DNA from 4 places in the Halomonas sp. B23F22_20 genome. Region 4 is predicted to be linked to each of the others. Evidence: predicted binding sites of a transcription regulator. Region 4 holds the regulator's gene; each other region holds the start of a gene.
What was found. The regulator sigma-54, encoded in region 4, starts transcription at its own class of promoters, with help from an activator protein. The targets are predictions, from matches to a motif close to TGGCACNNNNNTTGCTNT.

Region 1 (4,209 bases), on a different contig from region 4:
CCACGCGGCTGGGGCTGTTCCTGGCCTCCGGGCTGGCGCTGGCGCTGGGCTACGTGCTGTGCCGGGCCATCGTCGCCAGCAAGCTGGGGCGGGTTAGCGTGGCCTGCCGCGACGCCGAGGCGCGCACCCGTTTCCTCGGCTACCGCGTCGAGCGCGTGCAGCTGTTCGTGTTCGTGATCTCGGCGATGCTCGCCGGCGTGGCCGGCGCGCTCTACGTGCCCCAGGTCGGCATCATCAACCCCGGCGAGTTCTCGCCCATCTTCTCCATCGAGGTGGTGCTGTGGGTGGCGCTCGGCGGCCGCGGCACCCTCTACGGCGCGGTGATCGGGGCGCTGGTGGTCAACTACGCCAAGACGGTGTTCACCGGCGTGATGCCGGAGGCCTGGCTGTTCGCCCTCGGCGGGCTCTTCGTGGTGGTCACGGTTCTGCTGCCGAAGGGCGTGGCCGGCCTGCTGGCGTCGCTGCGCCGCCGTCGTGATGACGGCGCCTCCGAGACACCCGCGCAGGGAGCGAGCTCATGAACCTGTTCAAGGAGATGGCCAGCCGCGATCGCGTCTTCGACTTCATGGCGCCGGCACGCTCGCCGGTGGACGTGCGCCACGGCCCCATCCTGTATCTGGAGGACGTCAGCGTCAGCTTCGACGGCTTCCGCGCCATCAATGACCTGAACCTGACCATCGACGACGGCGAGCTGCGCTGCATCATCGGCCCCAACGGCGCCGGCAAGACCACCATGATGGACATCATCACCGGCAAGACCCGGCCCGATCACGGCTCGGTGTGGTTCGGCAGCCGCCACAATCTGCTGACCATGAAAGAGCCCGAGATCGCGAGCCTCGGCATCGGTCGCAAGTTCCAGAAGCCGACCACCTTCGAGGCCCTGACGGTGTTCGAGAATCTCGAGTTGGCGATGGCCGCCGACAAGCGCATCTGGCCGACGCTGAGCGCCAGGCTGTCCGGCGAGGCGCGGGACCGCATCGACGAGGTGCTGGTCACCATCGGCCTGGCCGGGCATCGCGACCGGCCCGCCGGCATCCTGTCCCATGGGCAGAAACAGTGGCTGGAAATCGGCATGCTGCTGATGCAGCGGCCGCGGCTGCTACTGGTCGACGAGCCGGTGGCGGGGATGACCGAACAGGAAATGGAGCGCACCGCCGAGCTGCTCACCGGCCTGGCAGGAAAGCAGTCGGTGGTGGTGGTCGAACACGACATGGGCTTCGTGCGCTCGATCGCGCGCACCGTGACGGTGCTGCACCAGGGCAGCGTGCTGGCTGAGGGCAGCATGGATCAGGTGTCGAGCGATCCGAAGGTGGTCGAGGTCTATCTGGGCACCGAGTCGGACAACACGGAGGACGCCTGATGCTGAGTATTCGCGCACTCGATCAGTACTACGGCGAGAGCCATACCCTGTGGGGCGTCGACCTCGAGGTGCCGGCCGGGCAGTGCACCTGCGTGATGGGCCGCAACGGGGTGGGCAAGACCACCCTGATGAAGGCGGTGATGGGCGAGGTCGCGGTGGCCTCAGGCAGCCTGCGCTACGCCGACGACGTGCAGCTGACGAATAAACGCATAGAGGACCGCTCGCGGCTGGGCATCGGCTACGTGCCCCAGGGACGCCAGATCTTCCCGCTGCTGACCGTGGAGGAGAATCTCCGCACCGGTCTGGCGGCCCGCGGCGACGGCGCGAAGCGCATTCCCGAGCGCATCTATGAGCTGTTCCCGGTGCTCGCCGAGATGCGCCATCGGCGCGGCGGCGACCTCTCCGGCGGCCAGCAGCAGCAGCTGGCCATCGGCCGCGCCCTGGTGCTCGAGCCAAAGCTCTTGATCCTCGACGAGCCGGGGGAGGGCATCCAGCCCAACATCGTCGCCCAGATCGGCGAGGTGATCCGGCGGCTGATCCGCGAGGACGGCCTGACCGTGCTGCTGGTCGAGCAGAAGCTGCCTTTCGCCCGCCAGTATGCCGATCGTTTTGCGATCATGGATCGTGGCAGGCCGGTGGCCGAGGGGGCGATCGACGAGCTCGACGACGAGCTGATCAAGACCCACCTGACCGTCTGACGCTGACCGTCGGATTCTGCTCACCCGCCCCACGCCCGTCGCGAGGTCCGCTCGCGACGGGCGTCTTGCGTCATGCTGGTGCGAAAGAGACATTCGGCGACCGATAGGAGTGCATGACGAGGCCCTGAATGTGCCTTCCTGGTGCAGCGCCGCCTTGGGATACGCGATTGTGTACAAGATAAAATATTGTTTATTAATGACTATTTCGTAATTTCACCAACCTGGTACGTGGCTTGCTGAAGTTAGGGCAATGGACAACAGCCACCGGACCACAGGACCCGTCGATGACCGCCATTTCGCGAGCCCTCCCGTTGCCCGCCGAGTCGGGCCATCGCTTCGACGGCGAGCGTCGCTGGGCGGCATCGCTGTCGCTGGCCTTCGATGTCCGTGCGGATGGTCATACCCGGATGCTCAGGGCCCGTCATCAGGGGCCGCTGCGGGTGCAGCGGCCTTTCTACCCGGAAGCCCCCGACGCGGCGGGCCGGCCCGGTGCCTGCCATGTCTATCTGCTGCATCCGCCCGGTGGTCTGGTCAGCGGTGACGAGCTCGCCATCGCGGTCCGGCTCGAGCCCGGCGCCCAGGCGCTGCTCACCACGCCGGCGGCCAACAAGCTCTATCGTGCCGACAGCCAGGGCGTGCGCTGGTATCAGCACACACGGCTCGGCGTGGCCGAGGATGCGCTGCTGGAATGGCTGCCCCAGGAGACCATCGCCTTCGATGGCTCGAAGGGCAGCCAGGTCACCGACATCGAGCTGGCCGCCGGCGCGTGCTGCCTGGGCTGGGAGGTGCTGGCGCTGGGACGGCCGGCAAGCGAATTGCCCTATGTGTCGGGGGCCATCGAGCAGCGCTTTCGCCTGACCCGTGAGGGGCGCCCGCTGTGGTGCGAACGCCAGGTGCTGGACCCGACCCATCGCCGCTTCCGTGGCGCCTGGGGGCAGGGCGGCGCCGGCGTTCAGGCGACGCTGTGGGCGGTGGGGCTCGACGACGAGACGGACGCGATCGCCGAGCTGCGCGAGGCGCTGCCGGCGAGCCGGGAATGGGCGGTGACGGTGCGCCAGGGCGTGCTGTTGCTGCGCTACCTGGGCGGTGAGCGCAACGTCGCCTGGTCGCTGTGCCAGCGGGCCTGGGAGGTGCTGCGCCCCCGGCTGGCCGGGCGGCCGGCCTGTGTGCCGCGGATATGGCTGACCTGACGAGGAGCTGGAAGCTCGAAGCGGGAAGCTTGAAGTCTCCGGCTTCCAGGCATTGGGGGACTTCCGGCTTCACGCTTCCAGGCGCGAAGCGCCGCTCTTCCAGCCCGGTTGCGACTGGCTGGGCATCGAATTAAAGCAAAATGGCTAGGGAGCTATCGCGATGGAGCTGACCCCGAGAGACAAGGACAAGCTGCTGCTGTTCACCGCCGGTCTGCTGGCCGAGCGGCGCCGCGACCGCGGCCTGAAGCTGAACTATCCGGAGGCCGTGGCGCTGATCAGCTGCGAGATCATGGAGGGCGCTCGCGATGGCAAGAGCGTCGCCGAGCTGATGGGCGCGGGCCGCGAGATCCTCGGCCGCGACGAGGTCATGGAGGGTGTGGCCGAGATGGTCGACGAGGTGCAGGTGGAGGCGACGTTCCCGGACGGGACCAAGCTGGTCACCATCCACCATCCGATTGTGTGAGACGTGAATGGCTGAATGTAAATGGTGAATCGTCAAGGGTGAGTCGTACAGAAGGTAGCGGCACGCCTGTGTCCACTCACCCCTCACTACTCACCCCTCACGGCGACTGAAAGGAGCGAATAGATGATTCCCGGTGAATATCGGCTTCAGGATGGAGAGATCGCGCTCTGCGAGGGGCGCGAGCGGATCACCCTCGAGGTGGCCAACACCGGCGATCGCCCGGTGCAGGTCGGGTCCCACTATCACTTCGCCGAGGCCAACCCGGCGCTGGTCTTCGACCGGGACCTGGCGCGTGGTCGACGCCTCGACGTGGCCGCGGGCACGGCGATCCGCTTCGAGCCCGGCCAGTCACGGGAGGTGACGCTGATCCCGTTCGTCGGCCACCGGCGTATCTACGGCTTCCGCGGCGAGGTCATGGGTGAGCTTTCCATCGCTACCGAAGCCGAGCGTAATGCCTCTACCGCGCCCGACGACGCGCGAACCCCGTCATCCGGTGAT
Region 2 (4,209 bases), on a different contig from region 4:
CCCATCCGCTGCGCGCTCGCGGCCTGCAGCGCGCCCTGGAGGGCATCGCCGCGTCCCCCGATGCCCTGCAGGCCGCCACCGAGTATCAGCACGAGGCAGGTAGCGAGGCCCAGCGGGCACGCATCGCCGCCTGGCAGGGCAGCCACGGCCTGCCCGACGACCCCACGCGCCTGCTGATCACCCAGGGCGGCCAGCACGGCATTCACCTGCTGGTGCACAATCTCGCCCAGCCGGGCGACCTGGTGGCCGCCGATGCCCTCACCTACCCCGGCTTCGTCTGCGCCGCCCAGCAGGCCCATCTGCGCCCGATGGCGGTACCGATGGACGCCGACGGCTTGGACGTGGAGGCCCTGGCCCGGCTGTGCGCCCGCCAGCCACCCCGTCTGCTCTACACCACCCCGGACCTCAACAACCCCACCGGGGCACGGCTCAGCGAGGCCCGCCGCGAACGCCTGGTGGCCCTGGCCCGCGAACACGACATCTGGCTGATCGAGGATGCCGTGCAGTACCTGCCCGAGGCCCAGCGCGGCACGCCGCTGATCGACCTGGCCCCGGAGCGTACCCTGCACATCTTCAGCACCTCCAAGGTACTGGCCGGTGGGCTGCGCATCGGCAGCCTCACAGTGCCGGAGCAGCTGCAGGAGCGCCTCTGCTCGGCCCTGCGCTCCCAGAGCTGGATGGTGCCGCCGCTGATGGTGGAGGCGGCCTGCCGCTGGATGGAGGATCCCGACAGTCGCGAGCTGCTGCGCTGGCAGATCGACGAGCTGGCCGCCCGCCGCCGCCTGGCACTGGACCGCCTGGCTGCCTACGCGCCGCTGTGCCGCGAGGGCTCGTCGTTGATCTGGCTGCCCCTGCCGGAGGGACGACGCAGCAGCGAGGTGCAGGCGCTGCTGGCCCGACGTGGGGTCAAGGTCTCCACTCCCGAGCCGTTCTGCATGGGCAGTGAGCCGGCGCCCCAGGCCATTCGGCTGTGCCTGGGCCCGGCCGAGACCCGCGAGACCCTAGATCGAGCGCTGACGATCGTCGACGAGCTGCTATCCGAGCCGCCCTCGTCGCCCTGGCAGACGCTTTAACGCTCGCCAGGCTCGACACCAGCGGCTCGGACGCATGACGACCAGGCCGGCGACGGGTGTAGGGACGGGGATTCACCCCAAGCGTGCAAGGTGGCGCAACATGGCACCATTGGGGTGCAATCTCGTCACGAGGCGGCTCACTCGCCCCGTGACGGTGCCGAGAAAGCACTGACATGGCGCAATATGCGCCAGAATGGAACACTAATTGCTTCTCTCCGATGAATCTTGCCATTCCCCATGCATCAGGAGAGATCATTCCCGTGGATATCACGAGTGCCGTCGAGACCCTGACCCAGAGCGCCAACACGCTATTCATCCTGATCGGCGCCATCATGGTGCTGGCCATGCACGCCGGCTTCGCCTTCCTCGAGGTGGGCACGGTGCGCCACAAGAACCAGGTCAACGCCCTGGTCAAGATCATGACTGACTTCGGCGTCTCGGCGCTGGTCTACTTCTTCGTCGGCTATTACATCGCCTACGGCACCCACTTCTTCGCCGGCGCCGAGGAACTGACCGCCGGCCACGGCTATGCCCTGGTAAAGTTCTTCTTCCTGATGACCTTCGCCGCGGCGATCCCGGCCATCGTTTCCGGGGGCATCGCCGAGCGCGCCCGCTTCTACCCCATGCTGGTCGCCGCCGGGGCGATCGTCGGGCTGGTCTACCCCTTCTTCGAAGGTATCGTCTGGAACGGCAACTACGGCCTGCAGGACTGGCTCGCCGCCACCTTCGGCGCCGGCTTCCACGACTTCGCCGGCTCCGTGGTGGTGCACGCCTTCGGCGGCTGGGTGGCGTTGGTGGCGCTGCTGCTGCTGGGCGCCCGCCGCGGCCGCTATCGCGGCGGCAAGGTAGTGGCCTTCGCGCCCTCCAACATCCCCTTCCTGTCGCTGGGCGCCTGGATCCTGACCATCGGCTGGTTCGGCTTCAACGTCATGTCGGCCCAGACGCTGGACAGCATCAGCGGCCTGGTGGCGGTCAACAGCCTGATGGCCATGGTCGGCGGCATCCTGGTCGCCATGGTGCTGGGCAAGAAGGACCCGGGCTTCATCCATAACGGCCCGCTGGCCGGCCTGGTGGCGGTCTGCGCCGGCTCCGACCTGATGCACCCGATCGGTGCACTGGTCACCGGCGGCGTGGCCGGCGCGCTGTTCGTGTGTCTCTTCGAGTGGGCGCAGGAACGCGTCGAGCGCCTCGACGACGTGCTGGGCGTGTGGCCGCTGCACGGAGTGTGCGGCGTGTGGGGCGGCATCGCCGCGGGCATCTTCGGCCAGGCGGGGCTCGGCGGCCTCGGTGGCGTCAGCCTGATGGCCCAGCTGATCGGCTCGCTGGCTGGCGTGGCGGTCGCGGTCATCGGCGGCCTGGTGGTCTACGGCCTGGTGGCCAAGGTCTCCGGGCTGCGCCTCAGCCAGGAAGAGGAGTTCAACGGCGCCGACCTGAGCATTCACCGCATCGGCGCCACCTCGATGGATTGAAGCGCATCGAACCGACACGACGCGGGGCCCAACGGGCCCCGCACGCTACGCCTGGCGCCGTTCTCCTCGCTCCTTTCCCCTTGCACCTCGCCCCTTGCTCCTCACTCCTCCAGCGTCTCTCCCGAACCGCCGAGTTCCGCCGGCACATCCTTCATCTTGGGCAGCCCATCGGGAATGCGCAGCACCGATTCCTGGTAATGCACGTGCAGTTGGGGCGCGAAGGCCAGGCCGGGCAGCAACGCCGCATAGACATCGACCAGCCCCATGCCCGGGTGCTCGGTCAGCACGTGCCCGCCGCAGCGTCGACACCAGCGGCGCCGGCTGGCGGACGTCTTCTGGTAGCTCTCCAGCGCCTCTTCCCCCTGAGTGATCCGCACCGCATCGGGTTTCCAGAGGGTAAAGGCATTCACCGGGCCGGCCGACCAATGCCGGCAGGACTCACAGTGGCAATAGCCCATCGCCTCGGGCTTGCCCTCGACCTCCAACTGGACGGCGCCACAGAAGCAGCCGCCTTGATAGCGCTCGCTCATTGATCACCTCTCTGCGCTAACGGGTTGCCTGTCCCGTTGAGTGTAGTGCGCAGCCTGTTGTCGAACCGCATCACGCCGCTTCCGTGAGACGTCGAAAGTGGATCTTCCATCGCCCAGCACCTACACCTTCTACATGACCATGCCGGATACAGGGAAAGTCGAGGGCCGCGGGGCACGGGGCGTGCTGCGCTTTCTGGGACTGGTGGCGCTCGGCGGCGTGATCGGCGGCGTGGCGGCGCTAGCCGCCGTGGGCTTCGTCAGTGCTGTGCTGTGGCTCAACGACCTGCTGCTGATCTCTCCGCGCGGGCGCATGATGTTCGACCATCCCGAATGGCTGGCGGTGGCCACTGTTCTGGTGCCGACCCTCGGCGGCTTGGTGGTCGGCCAATTGCACCGCGCCATTCCCGAGGGACGCCCTCACACTCCCGCCGATGCCATCGCCGCCGTACAGACCCGGCGCGGCCGGCTGCCACCGCGAGCCGGAGCGCTCTCCGCTCTCTCCGGCCTGGTGTCGCTGGGCGCCGGCGCCTCGGTAGGCCAGTACGGCCCACTGGTGCACATGGGGGCGAGCCTCGGCTCAGCGGGTGCGCGCCTGCTGCGGCTGGGGCGCTCGGAGGACAACATCACCATCGCCTGCGGGGTAGCGGCGGCCATCGCCACCGCCTTCAACGCCCCGCTGGCCGGCATCGTCTTCGCTCATGAGGTCGTGCTACGCCACTATGCCCTGCGCGCCTTCGCCCCGGTGGCAGCCGCGGCGCTGGTCGGCCATGTGATCGCCGGCGAGGTACTGGACCGCGGCGCGCTGTTTCATGTGATCGATCTCGCCATTCCTCGTCCCTGGGAGTTCGCCGTGTTCCTGGCCATCGGTGGGCTGGGCGCGCTGGTGGCCGGCGGCTACATGAATGCCATTCTCGGCGTGGGCCGACTGGCCAAGCGCCTGCCGCTGCCCGCCCCGCTGCGCCCGGCACTGGCCGGATCGCTGCTCGGCGTGACCGCACTCTGGGTGCCCGATATCCTCGGCATGGGTCAGGAGACGCTGCGCTTCGCCACCATCGCCGGGGCCTTCGGCGGCACCGAACTGGTGGTGGTGATGGCGCTCAAGCTGGCCGCCACCGCGCTGTGCCTGGGGATGGGCTT
Region 3 (4,209 bases), on a different contig from region 4:
CGCTGGAGATCACCAGCATCGGCACCGAGTCGGCCAGCGCCTGGCCCATGGCGGTGGCGATATTGGTCATGCCGGGCCCGGAGATGATGAAGCATACCCCGGGCTTGCCGGTGGCCCGGGCGTAGCCGTCGGCCATGAAGCCGGCGCCCTGCTCGTGGCGCGGGGTGACGTGGCGGATGCCGCCGTTCTTTTTACCGCTCAGCCCGCGGTAGAGCTCGACGGTATGCACACCGGGGATCCCGAACACGGTATCCACGCCATAAGTATCGCGAAGCAGGCGGATCAGCAGTTCGGCACAGGTCATGGACGTTTCCCTCTCAGGATTCAGGCTCTCGGGATTCATGGGCATCGCCTCAGCCGACCAGCCAGTGGCCCATGACCACGATGATCGGCAGGGTGATGGCGGTGCGCAGCAGGAAGATAGCCGCCAGCTCCCACAGCTTGAGCGGAATCTTCGACTTCAGCAGCAGGGCGCCGATCTCGGACATGTAGATCAGTTGGGTCAGCGACAGGCAGGCGATCACGAAGCGGGTCAGCTCGCTCTCGATGTCGCTGGCCAGCACCGCCGGCAGGAACATGTCGGCGAAGCCCACCAGGGTCGCGGGGGCGGCGGCCTCGGCCTCGGGGATTCGCATCCACTCCAGCACCGGCACCATGGGCGCGGAGAGCCAGGTGAATAGCGGCGTGAACTCGGCGAGCATCAGCGCCACGGTGCCGATGGCGATCACCAGCGGCAGCAGCCCCAGGAAGATGTCGGCGACGTTGAACAGCGCCAGCCGGGCCAGCTTGAGCGGGCCGGGAGCGGTCTCGGCGCGGGCCACAGCGATACCCAGGCTGTAGCGCAGCAGGTTCTGGTCGCCGGTGTTTTCTTCCTGGATGCGGCAGCCCGCCGGTTCATAGTAGGCGTTGGACTTGCGCGACAGCGGAGGAAGGCGCGGCACGATGACGGCGGCGACCAGGCCGGCCACGACCACGGTCAGGTAGAAGGGGATGAAGAGGTGGTTGATGCCGATGAAGCTGGTCACCAGCAGCGCGAAGGCGATGGAGACGATGGAGAAGTTGGTGGCGATGGCCGAGGCCTCGCGGCAGTTGTAGTAGCCCTGTTCGTACTGCTGGGTGGTGATCAGCACGCCCACGGTGCCGGAGCCCATCCAGGAGGCGGTGGCGTCGATGGCGCTGCGCCCGGGTAGGCCGAAGATCTTGCGGAAGGGCGTGCGCACCAGGCTGCCGATGAACTCCATGAAGCCGAAGTCGACCAGGAAGGGCAGCAGGATGGCGGCGAAGAAGAAGAAGGTCAGCAGCACTGGGGCGAGATCGTTGAGCATCACCCCGCCGGTGAAGGAGGCGGTGACCATCTCGGGGCCGACCTGGAAGTAGGTCATCAGCGCGAATGCCGCGCCGAGGACGCGCATCACCAACCACAGCGGCGCCACGTCGAACAGCTCGTGCAGGGCGCCCTGGCGAGCCCAGGCCGGGCGGGTGAGCTTGACCGTGAGCGTCAGCACGACGGAAAGGCACAGCACCACCGTGGCGATGGTCGGCAGGGCGTCGCCGAGGGCCGCCTTGAGGCCGTCGGCCATCAAGCCCATGCCGATGTTGATGGTGTCGCCGGTCGAGAAGGGCACCAGGAACAGGCCGACGCCGAGCAGCGAGGGGATCAGGAACTTCAGCAGACCGCTGCGGCTCAAGGGCGCGGCGCGGTTGGCGAGGGTCGTTTCGAAGGAATCAGCCATGGGATTTCCCTGTTGGTCTTGTAATGGGTGTGGCCCGGTGCCGCCGGGCCGAGCGGGCGGCGGTCAGTCGCGACGCTTGACCCCGGGCAGCACGCACAGCATCTCGTAGAGCAGGGTGGCGCCCATCAGTGCGGTGTTGCCGCTGGTGTCATAGGGCGGGGAGACTTCGACCAGGTCGCCACCGACCACGTTGAGGCCGGCCGCGCCGCGCACGATCTCAAGGCCCTGCTGGGCGGTGAGGCCGCCCATCTCGACGGTGCCGGTGCCGGGAGCGACAGAGGGGTCGAGGCCGTCGATATCGAAGGAGATGTACACCGGGCCGTCGCCCATCTGCTCGCGCACTTCGGCCATCAGCGGCTCGAGCGACTTGTACCAGCACTCCTCGGCGGTGACCACGCGGAAGCCCTGCTCGCGGCACCAATCGAAGTCGTCGGCGGCATAGCCGGTGCCGCGCAGGCCGATCTGCACCACTCGCTTGCTGTCCAGCAGCCCCTCTTCCTGGGCGCGACGGAAGGGGCAGCCGTGGGCGACTTCCTCGCCGAACATGTGCTCGTTGACGTCGGCATGGGCGTCGACGTGGATCACCCCGACCGGGCCGTGCTTCTTGGCGATGGCGCGCAGCAGCGGCCAGGTCAGGGTGTGATCGCCACCCAGCGTCAGCGGCACGCAGCCGTGGGACAACACCTCGTCGTAGAAATCGGTGATGATGTCGAGATTCTTGGGCAGGTTGAAGGTGTTGATCGGCACGTCGCCGATGTCGGCCACCTGCAGGCTGTCGAAGGGCGCGGCGCGGGTGGCCATGTTGTAGGGGCGCAGCATGCGCGACTCGTCGCGGATCTGGCGCGGGCCCAGCCGGGTGCCGGGGCGGTTTGAGGTGCCGATGTCCATGGGCACGCCGATGAAGGCGGCATCGAGGCCCGCGGCGCTGTCCTGGGTGGGCAGGCGCATCATGGTGGCTGGTCCGCCGAAGCGCGGCATTTCGTTGCCGCCGAGGGGCTGGTTGAAGTCGCTCATCTTCTGCTCCGCGTTATGGATTGTCCTGCTGCTGTAGAAGCATAAAGCGTGCCAATTTTAATGCTTTGATATGGCGAATCTTTTTTCTCAATCGATGCATTGTTGAATCATCGGGAGGCGTCGAGTGATACGATAATGAATCGTGATTCAATTGTGCATCGACACGAGGCCCCATGAGCGAGCTCGACAGCCGTATCCTGCAGACCATCATCGAGACCGCCCACGATCACTTCTTCGTGGTCGACGCCGACGGCCGGGTGCGCGACGTCAGCCCCGCGGCGGCGGCGGTCTACGGCATGTCCCGGGAAGACCTGTGTCGCACCACCGTGCAGGCCCTGGAGGCTCAGGGGGTGCTCAAACCGTCGATCAGCCTGGAGGTCATGCGCACCGGACGGCCTGCCCAGCTGATGCAGGTGACCGGTACGGGGCGACGGGTGGTCGCCCAGGCGCATCCGGTGTTCCAGGCCGGTCGACTGGCGGCGGTGGTCAGCCGCTCCATGGACCTGACCGACCTGCAGCTGCTGCAGGAGGAATATGCGCTGCTGCAACGACGCTTCAGCGAGCACCTGAGGCGTGGCGGCGGCGCCGAGGAGGTCGGCCTCGAGGCCGAGCTGGGCGAGCTGGAGGTGCGCAGCGAGGTGATGCGTGAGGTGGCCATGCTACTCAAGCGCGTGGCGCCGACCGATGCCACGGTGCTGATGCTCGGCGAGTCGGGCGTCGGCAAGACCGCCTTCGCCCGCCAGCTGCACCGCTGGAGCGCTCGTCGCGAGGGCCCCTTCATCGATGTCAACTGCGGCGCCATCCCGGAGAGCCTGTTCGAGTCGGAGATGTTCGGCTATCGGCACGGCGCCTTCAGCGGTGCGGCGCCGGGTGGCAAGGCGGGGCTGCTGGAGCAGGCCGAGGGCGGCACCCTGTTCCTCGACGAGATCGGCGAGCTGCCGCTGGCGATGCAGACCAAGCTGCTCAAGGTCATCCAGGATGGCAGCGTGACCCGGCTGGGCGATACCCGGCCTCGCCGCGTCGACTTTCGCCTGGTGGTGGCCACCAACCAGGACCTGGCCCGCGGCGTCGAGGAGGGGCGCTTCCGGCTCGACCTCTATTACCGGCTCAACGTCATTCCCGTCACCCTGCCGCCGCTTCGCGAGCGCCGCGAGGACATTCCCGGCTTGGTCGAGCGCCAGCTCAAGCGCCTCAATGCCCGCTACGGCCGCGACAAGCTGATGGGGCGCGACGTCTGGCAGGAGCTGATGGGCCGCGACTGGCCGGGCAACGTTCGCGAGCTGGAGAACTGGCTGGAGCGGGCCTGGCTCTCTGCCGGGGACGATGTCATTCGCGGTGATCCAGAGCCGGCGGGATCCCGCCCGGGGCCGATGATCTCGTCGCAGCAGCAGGCTGCGTCCCGCGGCGAGGCATCCATGGGGCTGGAGGAGGGGGAATCGCTCAAGGCGGCGCTGGCGCGCAC
Region 4 (4,209 bases):
CGCAGATCGTGTACCGAGAGTCGTGAAGTATCAATCAAGAGGTCGGCAAGGTCGCGGATCTCGGTCAGCGCTTCCTCTTCTCTATCGATCGCTTCGGCCAGCGTCATCTCGCTGTCCCGGGTCAGGGGATGGCGGCGACGGGTAGCGGAATAGCGTTCCAGAAGAATCCGGGCGTCGGTGGTCAGGTAGATGACCTGGCAATGGATGTTGCGGGCGCGAACGTCCTCGAGCAGCGACGGAAATCGCTCCAGGGCGTGGGGCAGGTTGCGGGCGTCGATGCTTACCGCGATGGCGCTGCGCAGAGATTGGCCGCTGCTGAGTTCGTCTACCAGCGGGCCCAGCAGCATGGCCGGCAGGTTGTCGATGGCATAGAAGCCGAGATCTTCCAGGGCTTGCAGGGCAATCGACTTGCCGGAGCCGGAGCGTCCGCTGATGATGACGAGTTGCATGACGGATCTCCTGGTCGGGGCGGACGCGGGGCTCAGCTGCGCCCGTTGGCGGCCGGGGCCTGTCGTCGAATGGCCTCAAGAAGGCAGTCGTGGAGCGCTCGCTGACTGTCGGCCCGGCGTAGTGCGCTGCGAGTTTCGGCGTCGTTCATCACGCTGGCCACCTGGCCGAGCAGGGCGAGATGAGCATCATCGGCCTCTTCAGGGACCAACAGGACGAATACCAGGTCAACGGGCTCGCCGTCGATGGCATCGAAGTCGACCGGTTCGGCGAGCTTGAGAAAGCCGGCGATGGGGGCCTTGCAGTGCGGGTTGCGGGAATGGGGGATGGCGACCCCATGTCCAATACCGGTACTGCCGAGGCGCTCACGACCGATCAGCCGGCTGAAGACCTCCTGGCTGTCGAGGCTCGGAGTGTTCTGGGCAATGAAGGTGCTGAAGAATTCCAGCACCCTCTTCTTGCTTCCCCCGGGCACACCGAACAGGGTGCGCTCCGGGGGCAGGATGGCTTCGAGAGACATGGCAGCTCAGCGGACGCTTGCGGCGCCCTGGGCGCGGGCCTGGGTTTTTTCCTTGTGCTTGACCAACTGGCGGTCCAGCTTGTCGGCAAGGGCGTCGATGGCAGCGTACATGTCGCCGTCCATCGCCTCGGCGTGTAGATCGGCACCGGCGGCATGCAGGGTGCAGGCGGCCTGCTGACGTTCCTTTTCGACGGAGAGCGTGACCTGCACGGTGGTGATGTTGTCGTAATGGCGCTCGAGGCGCGTGAGCTTCTCCTGCACGTAGTCACGCAGGGGATCGGTCAGTTCCACATGGTGGCCGGTGAGGTTGACTTGCATGACACGCTCCTTGCTCCTTGGGTGGTGATCCGATTGTAACCCTTTTTGGTGCCGTGCAAACCCCCCGCGCCAGGCGCTTTTCCACGCCCTTCTGGGGAGTCTCCCCGTGGTATCAGCCGAGACGCTTTCGCCGGCTGGACGAGGGGATCTGCATTGCCTCGCGGTACTTGGCGACGGTACGCCTGGCCACCTCGATGCCTTCCTCGGCGAGCAGTTCGACCAGCTTGCTGTCGGACAGTGGCTTGCGCGACGGCTCGTCCTGGATCAGTTTGCGAATACGGGCGCGGATGGCGGTGCTGGAGTGGGCATCCTCGCCGTCTCCGACCTGGCTCGAGAAGAAATACTTGAGCTCGAATACGCCGCGCGGGGTATGGATGAACTTCTGGGTGGTCACTCGCGAGATGGTCGATTCGTGCATCTCCACCGCCTGGGCAATGTCGGCCAGGATAAGCGGCTTCATCGCCTCCTCGCCCTGTTCGAGGAAGTCGATCTGGCGGGTCATCACCTCGCGTCCGACCCTGAGCAGGGTGTCGTTGCGGCTGGTCAGGCTCTTGATCAGCCAGCGAGCCTCCTGGAGATGGTCCTTGAGGAACTGGTTGTCGTCGCTCTTGTCGGCGCGGCGGATCAGGGCGGCATAGTCGGGCTGGATACGCAGCCGCGGCATGGCCTCGGGGTTGAGTTCGATGCGCCAGCCCTGTGGCGTGTGGCGAGCGACCAGGTCGGGAATCACGTAGTCGTTGTCGTCGCCCGCATAGGCGCTGCCCGGTCGTGGATCGAGGCCGCGAATCAGGGTGATGACACGGTCGAGGGCGTCGTCGTCGAGCCCCAGGCGTCGCTTGAGCAGGCGACGATCGTTACCGGCCAGGGCCTCCAGGAATTGACGCACCAGACGCCTGGCCTGGGGAAGTAGTGGCGTGTCATCGGGTAGCGTGGCGAGCTGCAGCATCAGGCACTCGCGTAGATCCCGGGCAAAGACCCCGGTGGGCTCGAACTGCTGCAGGCGCATCAGCACCGCTTCTACCTCGCGGGTGGCGAGCCCTGCCAGGCCCTGGGCACGCAGGCCGTCACGCAGCTCGTCCAGCGGCTGATCCAGATAGCCGTCGGCGTTGACCGCGTCGATCAGGCTCTCGGCGATGCGTGTCTCGCGCTCATCGAGGTCGCTCATGGCCAACTGCCAGCCGAGATGGCTTTGCAGGCTCTGGCCGGCGGCCTGACGCTCGAAGTCGGGGGCTTCGCCGCTGCCGCCGGCATCCTGGAAGGTGTCCGACCAGTCGCTGTCCACGGAGAGTTCCGCGGGAATCTCGTCGGACCAGTCGTCTTCCGGGGTCTCGCCGACCGCCTGTTCGCCGAAATCGTCCTCGAGCTCCAGCATGGGATTGGCTTCCAGCGCCTGCTGGATTTCCTGACGGAGGTCGAGGGTCGAGAGCTGCAACAGGCCGATCGCTTGTTGCAGCTGGGGCGTCATGGTCAGTTGGGTGCCGACGCGCAGTTGCAGGGATGCCTTCATGGCCATGGATGGTTCCACTCCTCCGGCGAAGAGTTTCCTACCCTAGTGCCCCGGATGGCGCCATGCAAGTGTTGATGAAGCAATTAGCATGCCAATGGCAATTGGCATGCCCGTCGTCGCTTGGCGACGCTATATCAGTGACTTGCGAAGCTGTTGAGCTTAGAGTCGGAAGTCCTGGCCGAGGTAGACGTCGCGTACGCGCTGGTTGGCCAGGATCTGTTCGGTGTCGCCCTTGGCGATGATCTGGCCGTCGCCGACGATGTAGGCGCCGTCGCAGATGTCCAGTGTCTCGCGGACGTTGTGATCGGTGATCAGCACCCCGATCTCACGGGCCTTGAGCTGGCGAATGATGCCCTTGATCTCGCCTACCGAGATGGGGTCGACGCCGGCGAAGGGCTCGTCGAGCAGGATGAAGTCAGGTTCGGTGGCCAGGGCTCGGGCGATCTCCACCCGTCGCCGCTCGCCGCCGGACAGGCTCATGCCCAGGTTGTCGCGAATATGGGTGACGTGGAAGTCCTCGAGCAGTTGTTCGAGGCGTTCGCGGCGCTGGGGACGGCCGAGATCGCGGCGGGTTTCGAGGATCGCCATGATGTTGTCGGCAACCGACAGTTTGCGGAAGATCGAGGCTTCCTGGGGCAGGTAGCCGATACCGGCTCGTGCCCGCTCGTGCATGGCGCTGCCCGAGAGGTCGTGGTCGTCGATGGAGACCTGCCCCGCGTCGGCCCGTACCAGGCCGACGATCATGTAGAAGGAGGTGGTCTTGCCGGCGCCGTTGGGGCCCAGCAGGCCGACGATGTGACCCTGGCGGATCTCCAGGCTGATGTCATGGACCACGCGGCGACGCTTGTAGCTCTTGGCCAGATGATGGGCGCTCAGGGTCTTCATTGGCCGTCCTGCTGTTCCGGCTCCAGGGTCATGCGCACTCGCTGGCGCTCGTCGACGCCCTCGGCATCGGCGCGGGCCTGAACGACCCGGCGGTCGAGGAAGTACTCCAGGTAGCCGCCGTCGAAGGTGTCCCCGCCCTGGTGAAGCTCGGCCTGGTCGATCAATTCGATGCGGCGTTCGGCCACGTGGTAGACCACCGTGCGCCCCCAGGCCCGGACCAGTGGCTGGTCGGGGGCGGGCTTCTGCTCCAGGTAGGCGCGCTGGCCGGTGGCGGTGGCGGAAGTCAGCTGGCCGGCGGCGTTGCGCTGGATCTCGACGCGATCGCCGGTCAACTGCATGCTGCCTTGCTGAATGTTCACGTCGCCCTGATAGACGGCGGTGCCGGCCCGGTCGTCGAGGTCCAGGCGATCGGCTTCTACCTGGATGGGGGCGCTGGCATCGCCCTCGAGGGCCTGTGCCGCAGAAGTGGCCAGCGTGGTGGCAAGTAGCGTCAGGACCAGCAGCGAAGCGAAAGGCGGTCGCGTCATGGCTC

Region 1: a site for sigma-54 is predicted at 2,281-2,298, ahead of ACGTN6_RS14135 (urease accessory protein UreD). Genes of this name have one in related genera too.
Region 2: a site for sigma-54 is predicted at 1,268-1,285, ahead of ACGTN6_RS16730 (ammonium transporter). Genes of this name have one in related genera too.
Region 3: a site for sigma-54 is predicted at 2,784-2,801, ahead of speB (agmatinase). Genes of this name have one in related genera too.

What each region holds. Positions count from the first base shown of each region.
Region 1 is NZ_JBIEKH010000016.1:33,440-37,648, forward strand. It holds gene urtC (urea ABC transporter permease subunit UrtC) at 1-521, shown strand, start outside; gene urtD (urea ABC transporter ATP-binding protein UrtD) at 518-1,360, shown strand; gene urtE (urea ABC transporter ATP-binding subunit UrtE) at 1,360-2,058, shown strand; gene ACGTN6_RS14135 (urease accessory protein UreD) at 2,343-3,248, shown strand; gene ureA (urease subunit gamma) at 3,409-3,711, shown strand; partial or broken gene ACGTN6_RS14145 (urease subunit beta) at 3,835-4,137, shown strand.
Region 2 is NZ_JBIEKH010000022.1:9,531-13,739, reverse strand. It holds gene ACGTN6_RS16735 (aminotransferase-like domain-containing protein) at 1-1,073, shown strand, start outside; gene ACGTN6_RS16730 (ammonium transporter) at 1,292-2,542, shown strand; gene ACGTN6_RS16725 (GFA family protein) at 2,644-3,072, opposite strand; gene ACGTN6_RS16720 (chloride channel protein) at 3,170-4,209, shown strand, end outside.
Region 3 is NZ_JBIEKH010000018.1:68,101-72,309, forward strand. It holds gene ACGTN6_RS15385 (5-guanidino-2-oxopentanoate decarboxylase) at 1-304, opposite strand, end outside; gene ACGTN6_RS15390 (YjiH family protein) at 354-1,733, opposite strand; gene speB (agmatinase) at 1,797-2,747, opposite strand; gene ACGTN6_RS15400 (sigma-54 interaction domain-containing protein) at 2,921-4,209, shown strand, end outside.
Region 4 is NZ_JBIEKH010000013.1:76,644-80,852, forward strand. It holds gene rapZ (RNase adapter RapZ) at 1-449, opposite strand, end outside; gene ACGTN6_RS12350 (PTS sugar transporter subunit IIA) at 482-967, opposite strand; gene hpf (ribosome hibernation-promoting factor, HPF/YfiA family) at 974-1,285, opposite strand; gene ACGTN6_RS12360 (RNA polymerase factor sigma-54) at 1,398-2,798, opposite strand; gene lptB (LPS export ABC transporter ATP-binding protein) at 2,952-3,677, opposite strand; gene lptA (lipopolysaccharide transport periplasmic protein LptA) at 3,674-4,204, opposite strand; gene lptC (LPS export ABC transporter periplasmic protein LptC) at 4,201-4,209, opposite strand, start outside.